DNA from 2 places in the Nostoc sp. FACHB-888 genome. Region 1 is predicted to be linked to the other one. Evidence: predicted binding sites of a transcription regulator. Region 1 holds the regulator's gene; the other holds the start of a gene.
The links. The regulator NtcA, encoded in region 1, controls nitrogen genes in cyanobacteria. The targets are predictions, from matches to a motif close to TNTGTANNNNNNNNTACANA.
Positions count from the first base shown of each region.

Region 2: the regulator NtcA is predicted to act here: its motif matches at 1,863-1,882, upstream of glnA (type I glutamate--ammonia ligase).

Region 1 is NZ_JACJQM010000015.1:47,564-53,470, forward strand. It holds gene H6G26_RS12025 (hypothetical protein) at 171-707, shown strand; gene H6G26_RS12030 (DUF3146 family protein) at 982-1,248, shown strand; gene H6G26_RS12035 (pre-16S rRNA-processing nuclease YqgF) at 1,296-1,751, opposite strand; gene H6G26_RS12040 (DUF3084 domain-containing protein) at 1,867-3,357, opposite strand; gene ntcA (global nitrogen regulator NtcA) at 3,526-4,197, opposite strand; gene fabI (enoyl-ACP reductase FabI) at 4,578-5,354, shown strand; gene hisB (imidazoleglycerol-phosphate dehydratase HisB) at 5,442-5,907, shown strand, end outside.
Region 2 is NZ_JACJQM010000002.1:13,723-19,629, reverse strand. It holds gene H6G26_RS01425 (hypothetical protein) at 1-192, shown strand, start outside; gene glnA (type I glutamate--ammonia ligase) at 308-1,732, opposite strand; gene apcB (allophycocyanin subunit beta) at 2,098-2,607, shown strand; gene H6G26_RS01410 (TlyA family RNA methyltransferase) at 3,034-3,852, shown strand; gene H6G26_RS01405 (Calvin cycle protein CP12) at 3,849-4,109, opposite strand; gene H6G26_RS01400 (DUF697 domain-containing protein) at 4,495-5,841, opposite strand.

The DNA.
Region 1 (5,907 bases):
GAGATTGGCTTACTGGGTGGTGCATTCTTACTTTATGCTTAAGCTTTTTGATTTACTGCTTATTTTTTGAGTCTGCTTCAGTTAAGATAACTTGCGCTCGCCTCTCATCAAACCAAATTAATTGTGAATTGAGGCGGTTCACTTTGCTGGCAAGCATGGAGAAACTTAAAATGTTTGATCTCCAGGAAGCATACATTCTTACAAAGACTGGTGGTAAAGGAGGGAAAACCTATCAAGTTGTGATTGTAACTCCTTTTAGATACTTTGCTCTTTTATCTCATGTTAGCTATCAAGAGAATCAGGAAGTTACTTTTAAAATAAACGATTTTATTAATTCTGGGCGAACATCGCTATTAGTACAGCAAAATCAACGGCATTATCTATTTTTCTTAAGTTTATTTTTATTGGTTATGATAGCGCTCGCTGCTTTTTTTGCTACATCACCTGTAACTACCTGTACCTTCTATAAAAGTATCGATAAGGTATTTATCGAACGTAAAAGTTTGCGTGTAAACCAAGTTATTGAACATCCAATAGAAAATATTCTGCGTTTTGATATCCAAGAAAAGCAATTTAGATACTCTAAGCTTTATCGGGCTGTTATTGTGCTGAAATTTTTCAATGAAATTCCAATTAACCCACAATATACTGATGAAAATAGCATCCGATATACAGTTTCTAGGATACATTCATTCCTAAAATTTTAACAAAAATCATTTCCATTCCCTGACAATGTTCCCTGAAGCTGAAGTCATTCGGCTCATTAACACAACCTAGTACGCAAGGCGGAAGTCAAAAGTCAAAATGAATCAATACAGCGTAAGCGTTTCCCTGATTTGGAATGGGTTATTTATTTCCGCAGCGCTGTATTAGTCAACTATAAATACCTACTTTGTCAGTTTGTTTAATTAAGCTATGTTTGGTAAATAAAATAAATAGCCTACGTGATCGGCTGTTATTCTACACTTGACATAAAGCATAGTGAGTGCCAAAAGACGACTGCCAGAAACCACTGCCCATGTCAGAATTACCCGCCAATCCTGGCAACACGGCTTCCTTGAGGGCGAAGTGAGTGCCGGTGAGTTTGAGTGGCATTTTCAGTGGCATTTTCGCCGGGGAGAACTTGCCGTCAAGCCTTCCCAAGGCCGCGCCTTAATCAAAGAACCCCTTGGTCGATTCTTGGAGCAACAAGATTATCAACTAGAGCCTGGAGGAGATTATGCTTTTACTATTCGGGCGGAACTTTAAAAGTTAGTAGTTAGTAGTTAGGAGTTAGGAGTTAATGATCTAATTCCTCACTCCTGACTGCTGAGTGTTGATTCTGTGAGGCGATTTAAGTATCTTTCGATTAAGAGGATGGCAACAATGTCATCTATCGGTCTTGGTGGCTGTCGCAGACCCTGTGGTAATAGCTTTGTTAGCCCTTTGGGTGGGAACATTTGCCAATAGCGATCGCGTGCTTCTAAGGTTGTGTAGCGCTCATCCACTAAAATAATACTCAACGGTTCTGTCAATTCTTGATATAACTGCTGTCTCCACTGCTTGGCTGTAGTTTGGTCGCCCATCACCATCAAGGAGATCGGAAACTTTTGACGCAGTGTCTCAATGGTAGCGATCGCTTCTTTTGCCAGTACGACATGATGATAATACAATTGCCGATCCAGTCCCATCACCGCTAAACCACACTTATCTCGACCTGGATCAAACCCCAAGATGACTGGTTGCATTGGTGAAAATTCCCGGAAAGTCATAATAAATTAAAATTAAAAATTAAGAATTATAAATGAATAAATGCAATCACAGCAACTATTTTGGCTGCTTTTCAATATGTTTAAATCTTACTAATAACAGTGTGCAAATAATTTTTTAAGTACTAAAGATAATTTGTCCGTTGACTATTGCCACTAATTTTACTCTCAATGGTCCGGCTGTATAAGTATCGTTTGCTGCGATCGCTTTGATTTCCAATGGTTGATTGTACTGTCTTAATTGGTTGATAAAGCGCAGAAAAGTCCCGTCTACTTGCACATTTTCGATAATTCCGGCGTTACGGGCACGAAACTGGGAAGCAGAAATCAGTATTTCCAGTCGCTGCTGTAACTGATACGATGTCATGGTTTTGGAATCAGCAGTAGTTGTGGCCAGCACCGCGCCTTGCGAAAAAACCAATTCATTCCGAGCGGTATCAGCGAAAAACTCTATCTGCTTTTCTCCCCTGACATAATTACCAGCCGAGAAAATTCGCACCACGTATTCTTGACCATCCTCAATCTGCTGGCTCAATTTCTCAACCCTCTCTTGGGTGAAGCGTAGTAGCTCTGCATTTGCAGAATTTGCCCCAGGCTCACTTAATTCGAGGTTGGCGTTGCGGTTAGCTTCTTGTAAAAGTTGTTCCACTGCCTGACGAGCAGCAGTAGGTTGCGTAACACGAACTACACCTGCGGCCAGAACTTGACCGCGAACTAAGGCCAGCTTACCTAAACGCAGGTCGCGGTAGGACTGATAATATTTTTCTAACCTTGCAACTTCAAGTTCTAGTTGCTGCTGTTGTGCTTCCAATTCTTTGAGGCGTGATTCCCGTTTGGCAATCACTTGCTCTCGCGCTGCAACTTCTACATTACGCTTTTGAATCAGTTGATCGAGTTGGGCAATTTTGCGATCGCGTTCTTCTATGACTTCTTGGCGATTAGCAAGCTCGCGATCGCGTTTTTCAATTGCTGTTTTGGCTTCATCAATCGCTTTTTTAGCTTCAGCATACAGTCTTTGGCGTTCTGTCTTCAGTTGCTCAACTGCCGTCTGTAGCTCTTTTCTCTGATTGTAAACGCTTTGCAATTCAGCTATGGCTTTTTGGTATTGAGTTACAACTTGTCCTAGCTGACCTTGAGTGCGTTGGAGTTGAGTTTGAGTTTGGGCTTGTTGACTAATGGTGCGGTTCAACTGAGCTTGTGTTTGCAGTTGTTTGGCATTCGCCGCCTGCAAAGATTTATTAATTGTCTGTAAGTCTTGTTGTGCTTTTGCTTGGGCAATTCTTGCTTGGTTTAGCTCACTCTCTACCTGACTTTTTTGAGTTTCTGCGGTTTTTAGCTGTTCCCGCTTCTGTCTGAGGTCTGTTTGAATATCCTCTAACTCAAAGACTCCCTTTCGCAAGCCTTCGTCGGCAGCGAATAAAATTCCTAATGTTGATGCTGAAATCAAACCGCCCGTAAAAATAGTTACCAATACAGCAGTATTTTTCGGACGAAGGTTAAAAAGTGAGAGGCGGGCTTTGCCAACTCGTGTGCCGATGCGATCGCCCACGGTTGCAATTACGCCTCCCAGAATTAAAATTGCTGCTATGAGGATGTATCCGGTGGTCATCTTTAGCTACCGAAATCCTTCCAGATACAGCCTACTACTTTTAACCATTGTCTGGGGAGAAGTGGAAATTGGCAATAGCTGAAATTACTCAATTTTAGATTTACCTCTAGCTATTAGTGTCATTTTTCAAAATAGAACACGTGCCGATTCCCCTTTCTCCAATTGATTTTATGTGAATTGCCTACTTAAGGTAACAGGTTTATGCACAGTAATCTTCTTTTTGTGAATAGAAATCATCTTTTTTTCACGTAAATCCCCTAGTAGCCTAGTGACGGTAACACGAGTTGAACCAATTGCTTCTGCGATCGCTTGATGAGATAACTTCAAATCAATTGTGATCCCATCTGCACAAGGAACCCCAAAATCTCGACAGAGAATTAGCAAAAAACTCACCAATCTAGAACCCATATCTCGGTGAGCGAGAGTTTCAATCATCATCTCCGTTTGTAAAATGCGCGAAGACAGACCTCGCAGCATTAACATTGATAATTCTGGATTTTCCTTGAGTGCTTGCTCCACTTGTTCAATTGGTGCTGACAGTAATTCCGCAGGAGTAAATGCAACCGCATGGTAAAACCTATCCGATTTATTTCCCGTCAGCAATGACAATACACCAAATACACTATTTTCCCGCAGCAACGCTACCGTTATTTCCTCTCCTGCCTCGTACACCCTGGAAAGTTTAACAGCACCTTTCAAAAGAAAATAAACTCGTTCGGCAGGATCGCCAGGAAAAAAGATCGTTTTATTGCGTTCAAACGTTTCCACAACTGGCGGAAACGCCCCGGTCGCCATCTGACGAAATACATTTGCTAGGGCTTTATCTTGTGTCACGATCATCTCCCTTCCCCTACCCAATGCCGGAAAAACAAAAACTGATTACCTAAGAATACACCCGAAAAATGAATAAAGCACCGTCAACCTTTCTGTACTTTCCTATACTCAAACTAATCTCTTCATAACTCTTTGTTTACAATGATACATAATTGTTGATCCTTTAAGCTACTAATTGTTGATAAGTACTTCCAATAGCAGTATTAAAAAGGGTTTTTTAAAGAACAAATAAAGATATTTTGAGAATATCTTTATAAAAAATCAAGATTTTTGTCATAGAAAACACCCTTATCAATATTCATTTTTGCAAATCCTGTGTAAAACGAAGACAAAACGTGCCTCAGATTCTAGTATGCTCCTAATGATCGATCGCATTAACAATTTCTATGCTGAATCTGACTGGAAAAAATGCTCTTGTTACAGGTATTGCCAATAACCGCTCGATCGCCTGGGGCATCGCCCAACAGCTGCATAAAGCCGGAGCAAACCTGGGTATTACCTACCTGCCGGATGAACGCGGCAAAATGGAGAAAAAAGTTGCGGAATTGGTAGAACCCCTCAATCCCAGCTTATTTCTTCCCTGTAATGTCCAAAATGATGAGCAGATTCAATCTACCTTTGAGACAATCCGCGAAAAGTGGGGAAAGCTAGACATCCTTATCCATTGTCTTGCTTTTGCCAGCAAAGACGATTTGACTGGAGATTTTAGCCAAACGTCTCGTTCTGGCTTCAACACCGCCTTAGAAATTAGTACCTACTCGCTGGTGCAGTTAAGCGGTGCGGCTAAACCTTTGATGACAGAGGGAGGTAGTATCGTCACCTTGACATATTTAGGCGGTGTCAGGGCAATTCCTAATTACAACGTTATGGGAGTTGCCAAGGCGGGGTTAGAAATTAGTGTGCGCTACCTAGCTGCTGAACTAGGTCCGCAAAATATCCGCGTCAATGCCATCTCCGCAGGCCCCATCCGCACTCTGGCATCTTCAGCAGTGGGTGGAATTTTGGATATGATTCATCATGTAGAAGAAGTAGCTCCCCTACGACGCACCGTCACTCAGCTAGAAGTGGGCAACACTGCCGCTTTTTTATGTAGTGATTTGTCTAGCGGTATTACCGGACAAGTTCTATATGTAGATGCAGGATATGAAATTATGGGAATGTAAGATAATTGGGGCATTGGACATTGAGTATTAGTAAAATTCTTGCCAATTCTCCATGCCCCATTCCCTATGCTCCATTCCCCATTCCCGATGCAAACAACCAATCGCCAAGTTAATTCAAACTACGATAATTCAACTAAAACCTCTCGGATTGCCACTGTTCACCGCACTACTGGTGAAACTGATGTGCAAGTTACCATCAATCTGGATGGTAGAGGAACTTGTACAGCAGCAACAGGTATTCCGTTTTTGGATCACATGTTGCATCAAATTGCCTCCCACGGGCTGATTGATATAGATGTCCAAGCCAAGGGAGATTGGGAAATTGATGATCACCACACCAACGAAGATGTAGGTATTACCTTAGGGCAAGCTTTTAACCAAGCACTAGGCGACAGAAAAGGCATTGTTCGCTTTGGTAATTTTCGTGCGCCACTAGATGAAGCCTTGGTTGAGGTAACGCTAGACTTTTCTGGACGCCCTCACCTCAGCTACGGCTTGCAAATTCCTACTCAGCGTGTAGGAACCTATGACACCCAACTAGTACGCGAATTTT
Region 2 (5,907 bases), on a different contig from region 1:
GCAGATAAATCTCGTGCGTTAATGGTGCGTGAACATCAACAAGTCAAGAATCGCCAACAATCGATGTTGATGCGGGCTGCACAAGAACTTGGTCTTCCAGAAGAAGCATCTCACTACTGGAATCCGATTCAAGGGAAGGTAGACGCTAGCACTCGGATGATTTATGGGCCCAGCCATGCTTCCATGAGCTAAGTTTGAAGAGTTTTAAAGTTGATTTTTTAAGTGAATGTTTCAACTGACAACTCTAGAAAAAAAGCCACCCTCTAGGGTGGCAAAACTTATACATTTAGTTAGGTACGGTACTTAATTAAGCATCGTAGTAGAGGTAAAACTCGTAGGGATGAGGACGCAGTTGCAACTGCTTGACTTCGTTACCTAGCTTGTAGTCAATCCAATTTTCGATAAAGTCTTCCGTGAAAACGCCTGACTCCGTCAAGAAGGCGTGATCTTCTTCCAGTGCTTGCAACGCCAATTCTAAAGAACTGGGAGTTGAAGGAACCTTTGCTAGTTCTTCTGGAGAGAGTTCATAGATATTCTTATCTAAGGGTTCACCAGGATGGATTTTGTTCTTGATGCCATCGATACCAGCACAAAGCATTGCAGCAAATGCCAAGTAGGGGTTAGATGTAGCATCTGGACAACGGAATTCTAAACGTTTAGCTTTGGGGTTCTTACCAGATAGAGGAATACGGATAGAAGCAGAACGGTTCCCTTCAGAGTAAGCTAAATTCACTGGCGCTTCATAACCAGGTACTAGGCGCTTGTATGAGTTGGTGCTGGGGTTGGTAATTGCTAACAGTGCTGGTGCGTGTTTGAGAAGACCACCAATGTAGTACAACGCCATTTCACTCAAGCCAGCATACTTATCACCTGCAAACAACGGTTGTCCATCTTTCCAGATGGATTGGTGACAGTGCATTCCAGAACCGTTATCGCCAAAAATTGGTTTTGGCATGAAGGTAACGGTTTTGCCGTATTTCTTAGCAACGTTCTTGATGACATATTTGTAAATCATCAACCAGTCAGCCGCTTGGATCAACTTACCAAAGCGGAAACCTAGTTCGCACTGACCACCAGTAGCAACTTCATGGTGATGCTTTTCAATAGGTACACCTAATTCTGCCATTGTCAACAGCATCTCTGTACGGATATCTTGGAAAGAATCCGTTGGTGAAACTGGGAAGTAACCTTCTTTGAAGCGTGGTTTGTACCCCAAGTTGGGTTTGTTCTCTGTACCGGCTTTACCAGAATTCCAAGCACCTTCATCGGAGTCTAAGAAGTAGTAGCCTTCGTTAGCGGTTTGGGCAAATCTAGCACTGTCAAAGATAAAGAACTCAGCTTCAGGGCCAAAGAAGGCTGTATCACCAAGACCAGTGGAAATCAAGTAATCTATTGCTTTTTGGGCAATAACGCGTGGGCAACGGTTGTAGGGTTCACCCGTGCGGGGGTCTTTAATACTACAAATTATACTTAGCGTTGGGACTTCCATAAATGGGTCGATCCAAGCAGTGTTGGGGTCGAGTACCATCATCATGTCCGATTCGTTAATCGCTTTCCAACCTCGAATGCTGGAACCGTCAAAAGCTACGCCATCAGTGAATGCAGTCTCATCGATTTGGTTTTGGTACAGTGTAAGGTGCTGCCAAGTCCCTACTGTATCGATGAATTTGAGATCAATCAGCTGAATTTTTTCATCTTGAATTTTCTTCAAGACTTCTTGTGGTGTCGTCATTGTTACTCCTTCTCTACCAATTTCCTAAAGTAAACCAGAATCTTAGAATCTTACATTGCATCCTAACCCTGCAAATCTCAATCAGGCCGTGACACACCAGAAATATCTTAAATACTAGACATTAGCCGATTTTGTAGTTTGTGTTACAGATATCTGGATTATCAGGTTATATTAACCTTTCAGGGATCATCTGTACAAAACTGGAAAGTTCATCATATAGGGGTCAACTTTGGCATAGAATCCTTAAATAGTGGATAGATTGTTTTTGTGCCGAATCTATTTTAAATAGCACAAAAATTTACTGGTGCATAAGTGCAGCCAAATAAATATCAAACCATAAATAGCAAGGATTGGGAGAAAAAAGAATGCGCGATGCAGTAACAAGTTTAATTAAGAATTATGACTTAGCTGGTCGGTATTTTGACCGGAATGCGATCGATAGCCTGAAGTCTTACTTTGACAGTGGTACAGCACGAGTACAAGCGGCGGCGGCAATAAATACTAATGCGGCTGCACTTGTCAAGCAAGCTGGTTTGAGGTTATTTGAAGAACTGCCAGAATTGATTCGCCCTGGTGGAAATGCTTATACAACTCGTCGTTATGCAGCTTGTCTGCGGGATATGGACTACTATCTGCGCTATGCCACCTATGCGCTGGTTGCTGGAAATACCAATGTGTTGGATGAGCGAGTGCTACAAGGGCTACGGGAAACTTACAATTCTCTAGGAGTACCTATTGGACCTACAGTTCGCGGTATCCAGATTCTTAAGGATCTGATCAAGGAGCAAGTAGCAGCAGCAGGTGTGGGTAATACTGCTTTTGTAGATGAACCATTTGATCACATCACACGCGAGTTGAGCGAGCAGGATATCTAGATTGTAGGTGGGCAAGGTGTCTGCCCTGACGTAAATATAACTAGATAAGTAGCGATCGCACTTTTGTTGTCTGTGTTAGAAAAGAGCGATCGCTTTTTTATCCAAGTGTTCATCGCCAAAAAATAATTTTACTAGATTAAAGCTGTAGTTTTGGAGCTATCTTCGACTAATGCCAATACAGTTCAGTTAAGCCTAAAACTTTTTGCCAAAGTCAATTTTTTAACGAACCGCCATCTCTACGAGAGGCTTCCCCCAACGCGCAGCGTTTCGTTAGAGAAGGACGCCAAGGAGGCAAAGAGAAGAAAGAAATGCTTAACTCAACCGTATTGCGCTATAAGCCACAATAGAAGTTGTTGATATTTGAGGCGCTAATTATGAATTATCAATCGTGTTTTGGTTTTAATTTTACCAGGAGAGTCTAGTTAATTGGCTAAACAGCGACTCGACACACTATTAGTAGAACTTAATTTATGTTCTTCTCGCGCCTTAGCACAGCGGTTAATTCAGGCGGGAGAAGTTACTGTTAATCAGCAGTTAGTTGATAAGCCTGGTACAGAAGTTGATATTGCTGCTCAAATAAATATTAAGGAGCGATCGCCTTTTGTTTCTAGAGGCGGTGAAAAACTCTCCAGAGCTTTGTCAGTATTTGCCATTCCGGTAGCAGAACGTATTTGTTTAGATGGTGGGATTTCTACTGGTGGTTTTACTGATTGTCTTTTACAAGCTGGAGCAAAACAAGTTTACGGGATTGATGTTGGTTACGGGCAAGTTGATTGGCGGTTGCGAAATGATTCGCGGGTGATTTTACGAGAACGCACCAATTTACGACAATTACAGCCAGATGAGTTATATGGCGAGGATGACCCGATTCCTGATTTGGCGGTGGTCGATGTATCGTTTATTTCTCTAACAAAAATTCTGCCTGCTTTGTGGGAACTAACTCAAGCTAACCGAGAAGCTGTATTGTTAGTCAAGCCACAGTTTGAAGTCGGCAGATCCCGTGTAGGTAAAAAAGGTGTTGTGCGAGATCCAAACGACCAAGCTGATGCCATTTTCCAAGTGTTGCAAGCAGCGCACGAATTAGGATGGAAATATAAAGGCTTAACTTGGTCGCCGATCACTGGTCCTGCTGGGAATATCGAATATCTTTTGTGGTTGGGAATGGAAAGTGAAATACCACCACTTGATTTAGAGGCAATTAAGCAAATAACGCAATCAGCAACAACTAATTTACGGAAGAATTAAAGGTCGTAGATTAGACATTCTACGGATTCAGGATGGCGATCGCAATAATTATCCAAAGAAGTTTTCTTTGATTTTGCTTGCTGTTGATCTGCTTTCTCAGCTTGTAATTCTTCCACAATATCCCAAGCTACGGCACAACCAGCAGAATCACTGCCATTTAGCTCACAAGTTGTACGCGCTTCAGTAATGGCTTCAATAATAACTTCTTCAAGATTTGCCGCCCCAGCAGTTTCAAATGAATTTAGGGTAGTTGTCATGATCTTTTTACCTTTAAGTTACAGAGATAGATATTAACTATGAGCTTTCAATGACCCCAGGAAGCTCACTATGCGGTTTTGCCAGTCCTTCTTTGTTGGAGCAACAACACCGGGCTGGCTCACATTTCCAGTTTAGATAGGCTTCCCAAAAGAGCTGGTGGTAAACACCGCCATCTTTTGAGCAAATTTGAGTGGGAATTACCCTCTTATCATCTTTGCTTCAAAAAGCAAGGGGAATTCCACTAGTTAAAGTCACTAGCAGAGATGGTCATGTTCTCAGTTTTGCATCCCAAATTCGGAATGTCAGTCAATTGTCAGAAGAGTTTGATAGAAGTTGATAAACACTTATAAACGATCACAAAAGAGAAACAATTTTTATTTATTCTCAATACTTTATGCCCAACTCTTGTCGCAAGCGATACAGAATTGTATTTTGGTCAACTTGAGAGAGAATTTCTTGAATGACACTGCTAGCGCCCAACTGCCCCCAAGTGCAGCCTTTTTCGAGATACACCTGAGCAGCTTTGCCAACGGAGTATGCACCATAACCAGCGATACCAGCTTGAGCGATCGCACTGCCAGCAAAGGCAGTAATATTGCTGGGATTGTCACCACTGGTTATTGCAGCAGTAGTTTTACCCAAACCCAAAAGCAAACTGCTACCTAATTCCCCCAGTAGCAAGCCACCAGAACTAAATAAAATCGTTTTTAAAATTTTCCCGGCTTCATAGCTAGTCATCGGCAAACCATACAATCTAGCTAGGGCGCGAATTAAAGCCAAATCAGCAACAGTGCCGCCAAGGATATCTAAAAAGGCGATGGGATTGAGCATTACTGCCAAAGCTTTGTATTTGGTAAATTGCCAAATGATATTTTCAGCTTCTTGTTCGCGTAAGTCGATGGTTTTTTGAGCGATCGCGGCTTCTGCATCCCGTGCTTGAATGAGTGCATTTAAAGCCAGAAGCGATCGCCCTTCTCGATTGAGAATATTTAGAATTGTCTCCTTTAATTCGTCTACTTGTGGTGGTGGTGTCTCCCATTCATAACTGACACGCCCATCAGGCCACTCAACCCGCACCTCCATTGGTGCTGGTTCCGCCGCCACCATGACAATTTCATCCGGTAGTAGAGGTTTCGCTTGAGGATGCCCTGCACCTAGTTGTTGTAAGTTTTGGTAAATCGTTTCTTGGTCTGTATCTGGATAAAGGTCTATTTTGTTAAATACTAAAATTAGGGGTTTTTGCGATCGCCGCAATTCGAGTAGTGCTTGATACTCAGTGCGTGTGATATCACCAGACACGATAAACAAAATCAAATCAGCCTGATGTACAACTCCTCGCGCCATGTCCGCCCGTGACTCACCCTCAATTTCATCTAATCCAGGGGTATCAATTAACTCTACTACTACCTTACCCCCTGGCTGCCAACGGATGGAACGGGGCCATTGAGTGACACCGTTTAGGGGCCCAGTTTGCAAAATCTTCTCTCCCAGCAAGGCATTTAAAACTGCTGACTTACCACGACTCACCAAACCAAAAGCGGCAATTCTAATGACGTTAGAATCCAGCTTGTTGAGTGTGGAGTTCAAAGCTTCCAATTCTGGTTTCAACAAACCTGCCAATTCCGGGTTGGATGAAAACTGTCCTGACTTGCGAAGATATGCATACCAAGACAGTGCTTGTCTGAGACTGGCACGGGCACGATTCAAATGAGTTTCTTGCAGATTTCGCACGAAGTTAGGTTGATTCAAGGTTGGACAAACAACAGGCTACATATCTATTTTGATCTAATTCCAAGG